Regions from separate parts of the Thioalkalivibrio sp. K90mix genome, predicted to be linked through region 1. Evidence: predicted binding sites of a transcription regulator. Region 1 holds the regulator's gene; the other holds the start of a gene.

Region 1 (7,625 bases):
GTAACATGTTCGCGCCCGCGCCAGGCAGCCGCCAGCCGCTCCACGAGATAAACCGAACGGTGGCGACCGCCGGTACATCCGATCGATACGGTCACATAGCTGCGGTGATCCTGACGAATACGCGGAACCCATTGCTCGAGGAATCCCTGGATCCCGTCGTACATCTCTTCGACCTCGGCGTGGCCCGCGAGAAACTCGCAAACCGCGGCGTCGCGTCCGGTCAAGGGCGCGAGATCGCGCTCGTAGTGCGGGTTGGGCAGGCAGCGCACGTCGAACACGAAGTCGGAGTCCAGCGGTGCCCCGTGCTTGAACCCGAATGACTGAAACAGCAGCGACAGGCGCTCCTCGCCCAGCAGCCCGACACGGTCGCGCAGGGTGCGCGCGAGGTCGTGCATGGACAACCGGGAGGTATCAACGGTCAGATCGGCCTCGGCCGCGACATGCCCGAGCCAGTCGCGCTCGCGCTCGATCGCATCGACCAGCGGGACGCCGTCGCGCGCCAACGGGTGTCGCCGGCGTGTCAGGTGGTAACGGCGCAGCAGAACCTCGCTGGAGGCCTGCAGGAACATCACCTCGACCTGCAGCCCCTTGCCCCTGAGTTCGCGCAGCAGGTCGGCAAAGCCCTCCAGCGCCGCCAGCCCGCTGCGGACATCCACCCCGACTGCCAGATGCCGGTCTTCGTCCGCGTCGTAGTCACCACTGCGGACCTGTTCGATCAGTCCGGGCAGTAGCGGCAGGGGAAGATTGTCGACGCAGAAATAGCCGGCGTCCTCCAGGGTGTGCAGGGCGACCGTCTTGCCGGAACCCGACAGACCACTGACCAGCAACAGTCGCATTCAGCCCTCCGGGTCCGGGTTGGGGACCGTGGTGGCGGGGATCGCACGATGGTAGGGCGGCTCCTCGGGCTCACCGCTCATCTGCCGGCGCTGGCGCGCGCGCAGGTCGTCCCCGGCAACGTAGCCCTGCATGTGCAGCATGTGGTTGCGTACCGCCGCCTCGATCATCACGGCGATGTTGCGCCCCGGCGCGACCGGCAGGCTGATCAGCGGGATGCGCAGTCCGAGGATGTCGATCTCCCCGCGGCGGCCGTTCAGGCGGTCGTCCGGCACCGGCGAGGGCTCGTTGTGATCACGCAAGTCGATGATCAGCCGCAGGTATTTGCCGCCCTTGATCGCGGAGTCCCCGTACATCGCGCGGACGTTCAGCACCCCCAGGCCGCGGACCTCGAGCAGGTCCTGCAGCAGGGCCGGGCAGTGCCCACGCACGATATCCGGGGCGATACGGGCGAACTCCGGCGCATCGTCGGCAATCAGCCGGTGCCCGCGCGAGATCAGCTCGAGCGCCACCTCGCTCTTGCCCACGCTGGAGGCCCCGCTGATCAGCACGCCAATGCCGAGGATCTCCATGAACACGCCATGGCGCACCTCGAAATGGGCCAGCCGCTGCTGCAGGAAATAGCGCAGCAGGGAGATAATCTCGTGGCTGCTGGTCGAGGAGCACAAGATCAGCGGCAGCTGCTCATCGGGGACGTCCGGCATCTCCGAGAACGGGCAGGTGTCCTCGGCGAAGATCACCGCGGTCGTCCCGGTGCGGGCCATCTCCAGGATCAGTTGCTCGCGCTGATCATCGCTCAGCCGCGCGATATAGCGCGCCTCGAAATCGCCGATCACCTGGATACGGTTAGGCCGGATCAGGTTGAGGTGCCCGGCGAGGGGCAGGTCGTCGCCGTCACCGCCGACCAGGTTGCGATCCGGTGCGACCTGCTCGCCGTGTACGTAGCGCAGATCCAGGCGATTGCCCATCGCCTGGATCAGGACCTCTACGGTGATGTCGCGCGCGATGCCGCCCTCTCCCAGTGCCTCGTTCATGCACGAATCTCCGGCAGTGCTGGCACGGGGCGTCGTAAGAGAGAAAGTACTGCCGGGAGAGCCATGTTCAGGCGTCGCCGAAGGCCCGGGTCAGTTCGCGTTCCAGGGCGTCCGCGTCGCCGGCACGGCGCAGCGAGGCGATATTGTCGGGCTGCGAGAGACCGCGAGCCAGCTGCGCCAGCAGGTCCAGGTGCGCGCTGGTCGCCGCCTCGGGCACCAGCAGTGCGATCAGGATGTCCACGGGTTCGTGGTCCATGGCGTCGAAGTCGACCCCCTGGTCCAGCCGCAGGACCGCGACCCGGGGGGCATCGAGCTCGGCCAGACGCCCATGCGGGATGGCCACGCCATGCCCCAGACCGGTGGAGCCAAGCTTCTCGCGGGCAGACAGGGCCTCGAAGATGGCCCCGCTGGCCGGGCCGGCGGACTCCTCGCCGCCGACGGCCAGCAACTCGGCCAGGGTCTCGAGCGCCCGTTTCTGGCTGGAACACTCGGGCTCCAGCCGGATACGGGCGCGGGTGATCAGCTCGGCAATGGTCATTGCGTTAAAGGGCCTGTTCGCGGTTGCGCTGGGCACCCTCGGCGCGGTGATGGTCCTTGACCTTTTCCTTGTGCTTGATCAGCTGACGATCCACCTTGTCGATCAGGCCATCAATCGCCGCATACATATCCTCGTGACTGGCTTCGGCGTGGATGTGATTGCCGCTGACCTGGAGATTGGCCTCCGCCTTGTTGTTCAGGTTCTGGTTTTTCTCGTGGGTCAGCACCACATGCACGTCGATCACTTTGTCGAAGTGGCGTTCCAGCTTCGCGAACTTTTCGTTCACGTAGTCGCGCAGGGCGTCGGTGATATCGACGTGATGGCCGGTCAGGTTGATCTGCATGGTCAGGCTCCTTTTTGCTTGGTTCCACTGGGCATACTCGCCATCTGCCGGCGTTCGCTGGAAGACGGTATGTGCATAGCCTCGCGGTACTTGGCCACGGTGCGTCGGGCCACATTAATGCCCCGATCCGACAGGATCTGGGCCAGTTTTGCATCACTCAGTGGCTTGTTCGGGGTCTCGCCACCAATCAATTCCCGAATCATGGCACGGATCGCGGTCGCCGAGCATTCGCCGCCATCGGCTGTGCCAACATGACTGGAAAAGAAGTACTTGAACTCGAATACCCCACGCGGGGTGTGCATGTATTTCTGTGTAGTCACCCTCGAGATGGTCGATTCGTGCATCTCCAGGGTCTCGGCGATATCGCGCAGGATCAGCGGTTGCATGGCAACCTCACCATGCTCGAGAAACCCCTGCTGGCGCACGACGATGGCCTGGGCGACCCGCAGCAGGGTGTCGTTCCGGCTGTGCAGGCTCTTCAGGAACCAGCGCGCCTCCTGCAACTGATCGCGCATAAACGCGCTATCACGCGCATCGGAGACCTGCCGCACCATGCCCGCATAGAGATCGTTGATGCGAATGCGCGGCGCAATCTCCGGGTTCAAGTCCACGCGCCAGCCATCGCGGTCATGGCGGACATAGACATCCGGCACCACATATTCCGAAGTGGACTCGCTGATCTGGGCACCGGGCCGCGGATTCAGGGTGCGGATCAGGTCCAGCGCCCGCGCCAGCTCGTCCGGGTCGCGCACGCCGGACTGGCGCTGCAGGGCTCGGTAGTCCCGCTTGGCCAGGCTCTCCATGCCGTTTTCCAGGATGGCTCGAGCCGCGTCACGCGCCGGGGCATCCGGCGCCAAATGGCGCAGCTGGATCTCCAGGCACTCGCGCAGGTCCCGCGCACCGACGCCCAGCGGGTCGCACTGCTGAATCCAGTGCAGCACCGCCTCGACCTCGTCGACCCCCACGGGCTCGTCTTCGCCCTGGCTGATCATCTCCGCCAGCGCCTCGAGTTCACTGTCCAGATAGCCGTCCGGGCTGATCGCGTCGATCAGCGCCGCCCCGATCCGTTGGTCTCGTGGGGTCAGGTGGCTCAGATGCAGCTGCCAGAGCAGGTGGTCCTGCAGGCCCTCGTCCTCGCCGTCGGAGGTATTCTCCAGCGGGTCGCGGTCGTCCAGGCCGCGTGGGCTCGGGGCGGGCTCGTAGATGTCGTCCCAGCGACTGTCGGTGCTCAACTCCTCGGGGATCACGTCATCGCCAGCCGTGTCGGCCTGCATGCGATCCCCGTCGACCCGTTCGCCCCCTTCCTCCGGGCGCTCGGGCGGGGCCTCCTCGCCCTCGTCCTCCACCTGCTCGAGCATGGGGTTGCTTTCCAGCGCCTGCTGGATCTCCGCCTGCAACTCCAGCGTGGAAAGCTGCAGCAGACGGATCGCCTGTTGCAGCTGCGGGGTCATCGTCAGCGTCTGCCCCAGCTGCAGATTAAGCCCGGGCTTCAGCATCGCGGTTTGAGGTCCATGGTGACCATCAAGATCATCTTAAGGAAACACTGATCAATGTTCACAGTCGAAAGTTTTCTCCGAGATACACGCGGCGCACCTGGGGGTCGTCCAGCAGCTCCTGCGGGGTCCCGGCGCTCAGGATGCGGCCCTCACTAAGAATATAGGCCCTGTCGCAGATTCCGAGGGTCTCGCGCACGTTGTGGTCGGAAATCAGCACACCGATCCCGCGCTGGGCCAGATGCCCAATCACGGCCTGGATATCACCCACGGAAATCGGATCCACGCCGGCAAACGGTTCGTCCAGGCAGATAAAGCGCGGGTCACCGGCCAGTGCCCGCGCGATCTCGGCGCGACGACGCTCGCCCCCGGACAGGGCAATCCCAGGGCTGTGGCGCACGGTCTCCAGCTGGAACTCCTCGATCAGGGCATCGCCGATGCGGCGTCGCTCGTGGCGGTCGAGCTCCGAGCGCAGCTCCAGCACCGCCTGCAGGTTGTCCCAAACACTCAGCCGACGGAAGATCGAGGCCTCCTGCGGCAGGTAGCCCAGCCCGGCTCGGGCCCGCGAATGAATCGGGGCCCGGGTGATGTCCCGGTCACCCAGCGTGATGCGGCCACGATTGGGCCGGATCAGGCCGACCAGGCTGTAGAAACAGGTGGTCTTGCCTGCGCCGTTCGGTCCCAGCAGGCCCACGACCTCCCCTGGTGCCAGATCGACGTCGACACGATCCAGCACCGTACGCTTGCCATAGCGCTTGGTCAGCTCGCGGCCGGTCAGATAGCCGGCCATCGGCGCAGATTCGCCACCGGCCGCGGCGGGCGCGCTGGTGTCGAGCTCGTTCATTCGTCGTCTTCGCGGGGCTGGATCCTGATACGTACACGCTCGTCATCGGCCTCGCCACGCTCGGCCTCGATCACATCCGTCTCCAGGTCGTAGACGATGCGCTTGCCGCGCGCTTCCTCGGCTGCCGTGATCACATGCGCCTGGTCGGTCAGGATCACCCGGTCCTCGTTCAGCAGGTAGTCGATGCGCAGCGCGGTGGCGATGCGCATCTCGCCCGTCTCCGGGTCCGGGGACTCCAGCCGCGCGGGCTCGCCGTGGGCCTCCATCTCGTAAGGGCGTCGATCGCGGCTGCGCACATAGACCTTGTCGGCCTCCAGTGTCATGTCCCCGCGAATCACCACCACATCACCGGTATAAGTGCTTACGCCCCGCCGGTCGTCCATCTCCGCACGATCGGCGGTAATCTCCACCGGCAGGGGCTGCTGCTGGGCAATGACCGGCGCGGCCAGCAGCAACAAGGCACTGCCCAGCAGCACGGACCATCCGGCCCGGGCGAGCGACGACCCACCACGTTCAGTCATTTGCGGCTTCCTCCTCGCCCGACTCGCTGTAGAGCGTGTACACGTCATGGAACAGCTCTATGGTATCCCCTCGCGAGTCGACGCGCAGACCCGTTCCCCGCTGGAAAAGGCCAGGCTGCTCCAGCGTCGACGGGGCATCGGAGGTGGCGATCATGGTGTCGGTCGCCACCGTCACATCGGCGGATTCAATCACCGTGCGCACGCGCTCGCCACGCTCGGGCTGCACCCCCCGCGTGGGGCCGATCAGGTCCAGGATCTCGTCCATCGGTCGGTGCAGCGCCTCGGGCGCAGTCCAGTGCCATTCGATACCGCCGGCGTCAAAGATATCCAGGTCGGGGTCGTCGATCAGTTGAGGGCCGTCACGGCCAAACTCGCGCAGCCGCGTCCCGCGCAGGCGGTGACTCAACTCGCCGTCCTCGCCAGTCGCGTGCAGCGTGAAGCCCTCGATCTCCAGCGTCACCTCGCCCTCCGGCTCGTGCTCGCTGGCAACAGCGCCGGCCACCAGCGCCGCCATTGGCAACAGGATCAGCGCCACCGGTCCGGCCACCCACTTCATCCGTCGACATACTCCGCGAACAGGGCCTCCAGCCGCCCCTGGGCCGCCAGCAGGCCCTCGCAGACCTCGCGCACCGCGCCGCGACCGCCGGGGGCCTGCGTAACCCAATGTGCATGCTGCAATACCAACGGGTGGGAATCCGCCACCGCGATGCCGAGCCCCACACGGCGCATCGCTGGCAGATCAACGATGTCGTCGCCCACGAAGGCGGCCTCGTCGGGCGCATGGCCGCTCTGCTCCAGCAACTCGTGCAGTGCGGCCCCCTTGTCGCGCCGCCCCTGCACCAGATGCTGCACACCGAGGTCCCGCATGCGGTGCTCGACCACCCCGGAGGTGCGTCCGGTCAGGATCGCGACCTCCAGCCCTCCGTCCAATGCCAGACGGATGCCGTGCCCGTCGCGCGAATGAAAGGCCTTGTACTGCTCGCCGGCATCTCCCATGAACAGGCTGCCATCGGTCAGCACGCCGTCGACATCCAGGATCAGCAGACGCACCGCCGCCTGGCGGCTGTGCAGGGCCTCGTCGTGACGGTCCATCAGGCCACCCCCGCGCGCAGCAGGTCGTGCATGTTCAGCACCCCGACCAGCCTCTGGTCGTCATCCACCACCGGCAGGGCATTGATCCGCTTGCTCTCCATGGTCTCCAGCGCCTCTACGGCCAGCCACTGCGGACGGGCGGCATGCCCGCCACGCGTCATCACCTGGCCGATGGTCAGCGCCTCCAGGCTTTCGCCACGATCCAGCGTGCGCCGGAGGTCGCCATCGGTAAACACACCGAGGATATGCGCCTCGGGATCGGCGACGATCACCAGCCCCAGCCCCTTGCGCGTAATCTCGAACAGGGCGTCCTTCAGCGGGGCCTCGGGACCCACGCGCGGGATCGCGTCACCGGTATGCATGATGTCCGCGACATGGACCAGCAACCGCCGCCCCAGTCGGCCGCCGGGATGCGAGCGGGCAAAATCGTCGGCGGTAAAGCCGCGCGCATCCAGCACCGCGACCGCCAGGGCATCGCTCATCGCCAGCGCGGCCGTGGTGCTGGAGGTCGGGGCCAGGCCCAGCGGGCAAGCCTCGCGCTCGACCGAGACATCCAGGTGCACGGTGGCATCCTGCCCCAGCCGCGACCCGGGATTGCCGGTCAGCGCGATGAGCGGTACGTCCAGCCGCCGGATCAACGGCAGGATGGTCAGCAGCTCGTCGGTCTCGCCGGAATTGGACAGGGCGATCACCACGTCGTCACGGGTAATCATGCCAAGATCGCCGTGGCTGGCCTCGCCGGGGTGGACGAAAAACGCCGGGGTCCCGGTGGAGGCCAGGGTGGCCGCCAGCTTGGAGCCGATATGGCCGGACTTGCCCATGCCGGTCACCACGACCCGGCCGCGGCATTCGAGGATGTGGCGACAGGCCTCCAGGAACGCATCGTCCACGCGGTCGGCCAGTCGACGCACGGCCTCGGCCTCATC
Region 2 (7,625 bases), 190 kb from region 1:
GAGGACGCGTGGATGATTCAGCAGCGCCCGCAGAAGACCCAGGCGCTGCTTCTCGCCGCTGGATAGGCGCTCGACCTCCCAGTGCAGGGACTCTTCCGGAAGGGCGACCTGCTCCAGCAGGTGCAGCACCGTCTCGCGGGAGAAATCGGCGGGCAGATGATCATCCACGCGCTCGTCCCACCAGGCGGTCTCGGCCGGTACATAGGCAACCTGCCGGCGCCACTGCACCGGTGGCATCGAGTCGCGGGGCGCACCAGCCAGACGGACCTCGCCGGTGTTCGGGTCCAGGTCCGCCAGCGCGCGCAGCAGCAGGGACTTGCCGGAGCCGGAGGCACCGGTGACTTGCACCAGCTCGCCCGGCTGGAGTTGCAGTTCCAGCGGGCCCAGGTGGGCCGTTTTCAGTTCATGTGCTTCGAACAGGCGATCCATGCTGGCGGTTCCGGTCAGGCGAAAGCGGAATCGTAACCGAACCCGCGGGGCTTCGCGGGGGCAAAAAAAGAGGGCGCCGGGGAGGCGCCCTGAAAGCCAACATCCTTGAGTCCTGGGAGACTGTTGCTGTCGGCGTCGGAGGAGACACTTTGGGGGTTCGACCCGGCCCTCCGGGCCGAACCCCTACTCGCGTTTCGAGCGTTTACTGCTTCCCGGTGAATTCCGGGTAGGCCTCGAGGCCACACTCGGTGATGTCGGCACCGATGTCCTCGTCCTCTTCGCTCAGGCGAATACCCATCACGGCCTTCAGGATGGCCCAGACAATCAGGGAGGCCGTGAAGACGAAGGCGAAGATGGCGAGCAGGCCCGCGATCTGGCCAAAGAACGTCGCGTCCGGGTTGGACAGCAGCACCGCCATCACACCCCAGATACCGGCAGTACCGTGCGCGGAGATCGCGCCAACCGGGTCGTCGATCTTCAGCTTGTCCAGCGCGACGATCGAGAACACCACGATCACGCCACCGATGGCACCGATGATCATCGCCAGGAACGGGCTGGGCATCAGCGGCTCCGCCGTGATGGACACGAGGCCCGCGACCGCGCCGTTCAGTGCCATGGTCAGATCGGCCTTGCCGAACACCAGACGGGTGGTAATCAAGGCGGCGACCACACCCCCGGCCGCGGCCAGGTTGGTGTTGGCGAACACAGCGGCCACGGCGTTGGCGGACTCGATGTCCGAGACCTTCAGTTCGGAGCCACCATTGAAGCCAAACCAGCCCAGCCACAGGATCAGTACACCCAGGGTGGCCAGCGGCATGTTGGAGCCCGGGATCGCGTTGATCTGGCCGTCCTTGCCGTACTTGCCCTTGCGCGCCCCGAGGACCAGCACACCGGCCAGCGCCGCGGCGGCACCCGTGAAGTGGACGATGCCGGAACCGGCGTAGTCGAGGTAGCCGATCTGGTCGAGGAAGCCTTCGCCCCAGCTCCAGAAGCCCTGGATCGGGTAGATGAAGCCGGTCAGCACGACCGCAAAGGCGAGGAAGGCCCACAGCTTCATCCGCTCGGCCACGGCACCCGAGACGATGGACATCGCGGTGGCCACGAATACGACCTGGAAGAAGAAGTCGGCACGATCGGAGTAGTAGATGTCGCCATCGCTACCCAGCACGTCACCCACGGCATTGTCACCCGTGATCAGGAAGCCCAGGCTCGGGATCACGGAGCTCAGGCCATCGCCGTACATGATGTTGTAGCCGATCAGCATGTACATGATGCTGGCGATCGAATACAGGGCGATGTTCTTGGTAGCGATTTCGGCGACACTCTTGGTGCGCACCATCCCGGCCTCGAGCATGGTAAAGCCCGCGGCCATCCACATCACCAGTGCGCCGGCCACCAGAAAGTAAAAGGTGTCCATCGCATAGGCGAGTTCGACAACTTGTTGTTCAATTTCCATGATTGAAATTCCTCATTCGATGGAAGAGCGAAAACCCTTAAAGGGCTTCCGGGCCGGTCTCGCCCGTGCGAATCCGCACGACCTGCTCCACCGGGGTGATAAAGATCTTGCCGTCGCCGATCTTGCCCGTACTGGCAGACTTGGAAATGGCCTCGACTACCTGATCGACCAGGTTTTCGTCGACAGCCACTTCCAGTTTCACCTTGGGCAGAAAATCGACCACGTACTCGGCACCGCGATAGAGCTCGGTGTGGCCGCGCTGACGACCAAAACCTTTTACTTCGGTCATGGTCATTCCTTGCACGCCGATCTCCGAGATCGCCTCGCGAACATCATCAAGCTTGAACGGCTTGATCACGGCGGTAATCATCTTCATGTCGGACTCCTTGAGCGGGGCCGCCGCAGGGCGGACCCGCAGTTACTTGAGTGGAAAAGCCGGGTTTAGAACGTCTTGGTCCAGCCCACCCAGGCACCAACGTCCTCGTCGGACTCGTCGACGTATTCGAGGTTGAAGCTGAACTCGCCCCAGTCGCCGGCATCGCGGGTGAGGCTCGCGGTGTAGTGGGTGTAGTTGTCGTTCTCGTCGGTGTCGTCGAAGGTCTGGCGACCGACCAGGAAGCCGACGCTGTAGACATCCATGAACGGGATGTCGAGGCCGCCGTAGTAATACGTATCCTTGCGCTCCAGGGCGGAGTCGGAGCTATCGGTAACGACGTGCGCAATGCCGGTGTACAGGCCGACGGGGCCGGTATCGAAACTCAGCTCGCCGTAGATCTCGCCGAAGTCGGCGCTCAGCGAGCCGCTGTCATCACGGGCATCGGGGTAGGCGTAATAGACATAGCCGACGTCATAACCGAAACCGTTAGCAAATTCGTCGGCGAAGCCAAGGTACAAATCGAGCTCATAGCTCGTTTGATCTTCGACACCTTCATCGTCAGTCCCGAAATCCACATTGGAGGCCCAAGTGCCAACGTAGAATCCGGATTCGTGTTCATAATCAATGCCGCCCTGGATGGCGGCACCGCCATCCGTTTCCGAACCACCGCGGAAGTAGTAGTTGGAGACCGCCCCAATGTTCACGGAAAGCTCCGCGGTGGCAGTCGAGGTAAAGGCCACACCACCGGTGGAGCCGACAGTGACAATGGCGGCGGCCAGCGCGGAACGAGTGAACTTCTTCATATTGTGTTCTCCCAGTTGTGCAATCGAGTGTCGCGTAGTCGACACCCGGTCCTTGCACAGGCCGTGCCATATCGGGAAAACGGAGCCAGATCGGCTTTTCACAACACCTGTTGCGGTGGAACGACGCAGGCGCGCACAAAAGCGGTGCGCACTAAAAGTGCACACGCACCATATTGGGTCAAAGAATGAGGAATCTGTGACCGGCCGCACGGCCGGCGTCGAGACGACCTACGGCAGGAACCGACGCGGAGGGATCAGGCGGAGGCCGGGAGGGTGCCGCGTTCGACCACGATGCCGACCTCGGCCACACCGGCGACCGCACCGGGCTTGCCCAGTTCGATACGCACCCACGGGGTGCGAAACTCGGCCATCAGGGCCTCCGCGATCTCTTCGGCCAGCGATTCCAGCAGCGCGTGGGGCTCGCGCGTGACGATCGCGCGCACGGCGTTGGCCACCGCCTCGTAATCGACCGTATCGGTGATCTCGCCCGAGTGCGCGGCGATGCGCGTGTCGGTGGCCAGCTGGATATCAAAGCGCAGGGGGCGCTGGATGCGCTGTTCCCAGTCATAGACGCCGACGACGGCATCAATGCGCAGATCCTTGAGGTAGATTCGATCCATCCCGTACCTTCGCGGTCCGGCCGTGGTGGCCGGCGCCTATCGTACTGGCTTGCCCACAGCAGGTACACCGAACCGTTATCATGACGCGGCAGCTTCCCAAGGACATTCCTGATGCCCGAGCGCTTTCACGATCTGCCCTGGCCAGACAATCCGGAAGGGTCACCCCGAAAGGTGGGCGTGGAGATCGAGATGGCCGGCGTCTCGCTCGAGCGCATGGCCGAGGCGATCCGCGCCGAATTCGGCGGGCAGGTCCGCTGTGAAAGCCCGTTCGTCGCCCGGGTCTGCGATACAGACCAGGGTGATTTCCGGGTCGAGCTGGATGCCCGGGTACTCAAGGACCGGGCCTATCGCAGCCACCTGCGGCGGCTGGGGATCGAACTCGACGACTCCGACGAGGCCGCGCTGGACCGCTGGCTGGCCGATGCCGCCGGGCGGCTGGTACCGCACGAGATCGTCGCACCGCCGATACCGGCCTCGGCGCTCCCGCGCCTGGACCGCGTCCGTGCCGCACTGCAGGAAGCCGGCGCGCTCGGGACCGAGCGCTCGCTGCTCTACGCGTTCGGGCTGCAGCTCAATATCGAGGTTCACAGCACCGATGCCGCCTGGATACTGGATGTCCTGCGGGCCTTCCTGCTGCTGTACGAGATGCTGACGAACGCGGGCGAGATCGACCTGGCCAGACGCCTGTCTCCCTACATCCGCGCGTTCCCCGGCACCTTCGTCCGTGAGACCCTGAACCCGGACTTCCAGCCGGACCAGGGGCAACTGATCGACCATTACCTCGCGCACAACACCACGCGCAATCGGCCGCTGGACATGCTGCCGCTGTATGCCGAACTGGACCAGGAACGCATCGACGCGGCCCCGGTGGAACATGAGCTGGTCAAGGCCCGCCCCGCGTTCCACTATCGCCTGCCCAACTGCGAGATCGACGATCCCGAATGGAGCCTGGCCCACCCCTTTAACGGCTGGGTCGAAGTGGAACGGCTCGCCGCAGACCGCGAACGCCTGGAGCGGATGGGCCGCGAGTACCTGGAACGCCCCAGCCAGGCACTGGGCCGCTGGGCTGACGACTGGGCCAGGAAGCTGCGTGGCTGGTTCTGAACAGGATGCCGCGGCCCCGAGCGACCACCCGCGGCCACGGCGTCCGGTGGTTGCGATCACCGGGCCCGACCAGGGCGGGGGCCCGGCCTGGCTGTTCACTGCGCTGGCCGTCTGGCGCGCCGGCGGACGCCCCCTGCGCGTACGCCCCGGCAAGCCCCGTCCCCAGCGGTCGTTCGACGCCCTGGTGGTCGGCGGCGGTGCAGATGTCGATCCCGAACTGTACGGGGAGTCGCTGCCTCAGGGCCCGAACCCCGAGGCCATTCGCGGCGCGGAACGCCGCCTGTCGCAACGACTGATCGGGTACCTGTTCTATCCCGCGCTGTGGCTGCTGCGGCGGATGTTCCAGTCGCACGGCGGCGTACTGGACGTGGAGCGTGACCGGCTGGAAAAGGCGCTGATCCATCGCGCGCTGGACGAGCACCGGCCAGTACTGGGCATCTGCCGCGGGATGCAGCTGATCAATGTGGTGCGCGGCGGGACGCTACAGCAGGATCTGGCGGAGTTCTATGTCGAGACCCCGCAGGCGCGCAGCCTGCTGCCGGTCAAGCCGGTCATGCTCGACGGCCGCAGCCATCTGGCCGAGATACTGGGCGCAGGCGCGATCCATGTGAACGCGCTGCACAATCAGGCGGTGGACCAACTGGGCCAGGGGATGCGCATCGTCGGGCGCGAGGAGACAGGTGTCGTCCAGGCGATCGAGGCCGAACACGGCTGGTGTATCGGCGTGCAGTGGCACCCCGAATACCTGCCGCAGAAGACCCGCCACCAGCGCCTGTTCCGTGCGCTGGTGGCGGCCACGCGGTCCGTCTGATCAGGCTTCCAGGGCCCGGGCCGGGCCAAAGAACTCGAAGAAACAACGCTCGTCCGGCACACCCAGTTCACGCAGCTGCTGACGCACCTGCCGCATGAAGGGCGTCGGCCCCAAGAAATACACATCGACCTCCGTGCGATGCGGGAGCCATTCGGCGAGCTTGTCCCGGGTCAGGAAGCCGGTCGCATCGGCGGCATCCTCGTTGGCAGGCTCGCTGTAGCAGAAGTACGGGCGCAGGTGATCGTGCTCGCGCGCCCGCGCCTCGACCTGCTCGCGAAAGGCATGGACCCCGCTGTGGCGGGCGCAATGGATGAAGTGCACCCGGCGACCGGCCTGCAGTGCCGGGTCCAGCATGGCCATGGTCGGGGTAATCCCCACACCCGCCGAGATCAGGGCCAGCGGACGATCGCTTTCGCGCAGGACGAAATCACCGGCCGGCGGCGTGAGTTGCAGCACATCGCCCTCCCGGATGCGGTCGTGCAGAAAGCGCGATACCCGGCCTTTCGGCTCCCGCTTCACGCTGATGCGTAACCCGTCCGCACCCGGCGGGATGGAGAGCGAGTAGTTTCGGCGCAGCTCTTCGCCATCGATGTCCACCTTCAGCCCGATGTACTGACCGGGCTGGAACGGTGGGACCGGCCCGCCGTCCTGGGGCTCCAGATAGAACGAGGTGATCTCCTCGCTCTCCGGCACCTTGCGGCGCACGACAAAGGAACGCAGCCCGCGCCAGCCGCCCGCCTGCGCCTCGGCCTGCTGATAGGCATCCTCCTCGGCGGCGATCAGAATATCCGCCAGCTGCTGGTAGGCCGCACCCCAGGCCTCCAGCACAGCATCGGTCGCGATCTCCTCGCCCAGCAGCTCGCGCATCGCCCGCAGCAGGCACTCGCCCACAATCGGGTAGTGTTCCGGCTGCACCTGCAGCGACACATGCTTGTTCACGATCTGTCCGACCAGCGGGCCCAGGGCCTCCATCTCGTCGATATGCCGCGCGTACTGCAGCACCGCATTGGCCAGCGCCCGCGCCTGCTGGCCGCTCGCCTGATGGGCCTGGTTGAACAGGGGCCGTACCTCGGGGTAGTCGCGGAACATGATGCTGTAGAAGTGGCGGGTCAGGTCCTCGCCCCCGGATTCCAGGATGGGGACCGTCTTCTGGATGATGGCCTTGTGGTCGTCTGACAGCATGTAGGCTTCCTTATGTTTTAATCGAGATGCAGCTTTATACGGGCGACTTGCGACGCCGTCAAATAATGGATACCCAATGCGTGTTTAAGGGCAGCCCCATGCAATACGGGGACCGCTATCCCGTCGATATCGCTCCGAAACACACCCGGACATCGGCTTGCCCTGGCGCCCGAACACCCGCGGCACACGAGCGGCCATCAGCGCATGGCCGGGCACAGGTGGGACCATTCATAGCGCCCGTGACAATTGACTCTGATCAAGAGTCTCGCCGGCGACCACCTGGCGGTGCCGATTGGGTGGCCCGAAAAACAAAAGCGCAAGGATTGCAGCCAGACTGATCGCCCCTAGCCCCAGCATGATGTTGCCCAGCATCAATTGCTCGCCCAGCAGGTACGCATTGCACAGCCGATCCGGCGCCTCGCGGTAAAGCCAGCCCATCACGAAGAACATGGCCGTGCCCTTGACCCACAGCACGCCCCGCACCAGCAGCGGGAGAAGGGGTGCAGTCAGTCCCAGCGGCATCCCGGCCAGCAGCACGAGCGTCACGATCTTCAGCCAGCCCGCCCCGGCCTCGAGTACGGCCGCATCCAGGTTGCGGGGCAACAGCCAATAGACAACAACGAACAGCGCCAGAAGCAGTCCCAGCACCCCGTACGCATCCAGGCGCGCAGCCCGGATGCGCCAGGCCTCCGGCAGCGACCGGGCCATCAGCGCACCCGCCAGCACCAGCAGCGGGATCTGCACCAGCATGTGGCCGATCAGGCTGGCCTCGAGCCAGGGCCTCAGGGGCGTCAGGACGAGTACTGCCAGCAATGCCGGCCCCGCCCAGACGGTGGACGGCCGC

The links. The regulator sigma-54, encoded in region 1, starts transcription at its own class of promoters, with help from an activator protein. The targets are predictions, from matches to a motif close to TGGCANGNTNCNTGCTT.
Region 2: TK90_RS00930 (TorF family putative porin) is a predicted target of sigma-54. The motif match lies at 3,117-3,133, and genes of this name have one in related genera.

The regions. Positions count from the first base shown of each region.
Region 1 is NC_013889.1:387,575-395,199, reverse strand. It holds gene rapZ (RNase adapter RapZ) at 1-836, opposite strand, end outside; gene hprK (HPr(Ser) kinase/phosphatase) at 837-1,868, opposite strand; gene TK90_RS01815 (PTS sugar transporter subunit IIA) at 1,936-2,406, opposite strand; gene hpf (ribosome hibernation-promoting factor, HPF/YfiA family) at 2,411-2,749, opposite strand; gene TK90_RS01805 (RNA polymerase factor sigma-54) at 2,752-4,245, opposite strand; gene lptB (LPS export ABC transporter ATP-binding protein) at 4,304-5,032, opposite strand; gene lptA (lipopolysaccharide transport periplasmic protein LptA) at 5,083-5,562, opposite strand; gene lptC (LPS export ABC transporter periplasmic protein LptC) at 5,600-6,163, opposite strand; gene kdsC (3-deoxy-manno-octulosonate-8-phosphatase KdsC) at 6,160-6,699, opposite strand; gene TK90_RS01780 (KpsF/GutQ family sugar-phosphate isomerase) at 6,699-7,625, opposite strand, start outside.
Region 2 is NC_013889.1:199,333-206,957, reverse strand. It holds gene TK90_RS00945 (ATP-binding cassette domain-containing protein) at 1-429, opposite strand, end outside; gene TK90_RS00940 (ammonium transporter) at 632-1,885, opposite strand; gene TK90_RS00935 (P-II family nitrogen regulator) at 1,923-2,261, opposite strand; gene TK90_RS00930 (TorF family putative porin) at 2,327-3,064, opposite strand; gene folB (dihydroneopterin aldolase) at 3,319-3,684, opposite strand; gene TK90_RS00920 (amidoligase family protein) at 3,796-4,788, shown strand; gene TK90_RS00915 (gamma-glutamyl-gamma-aminobutyrate hydrolase family protein) at 4,775-5,599, shown strand; gene hmpA (NO-inducible flavohemoprotein) at 5,600-6,781, opposite strand; gene TK90_RS00905 (hypothetical protein) at 7,010-7,625, opposite strand, start outside.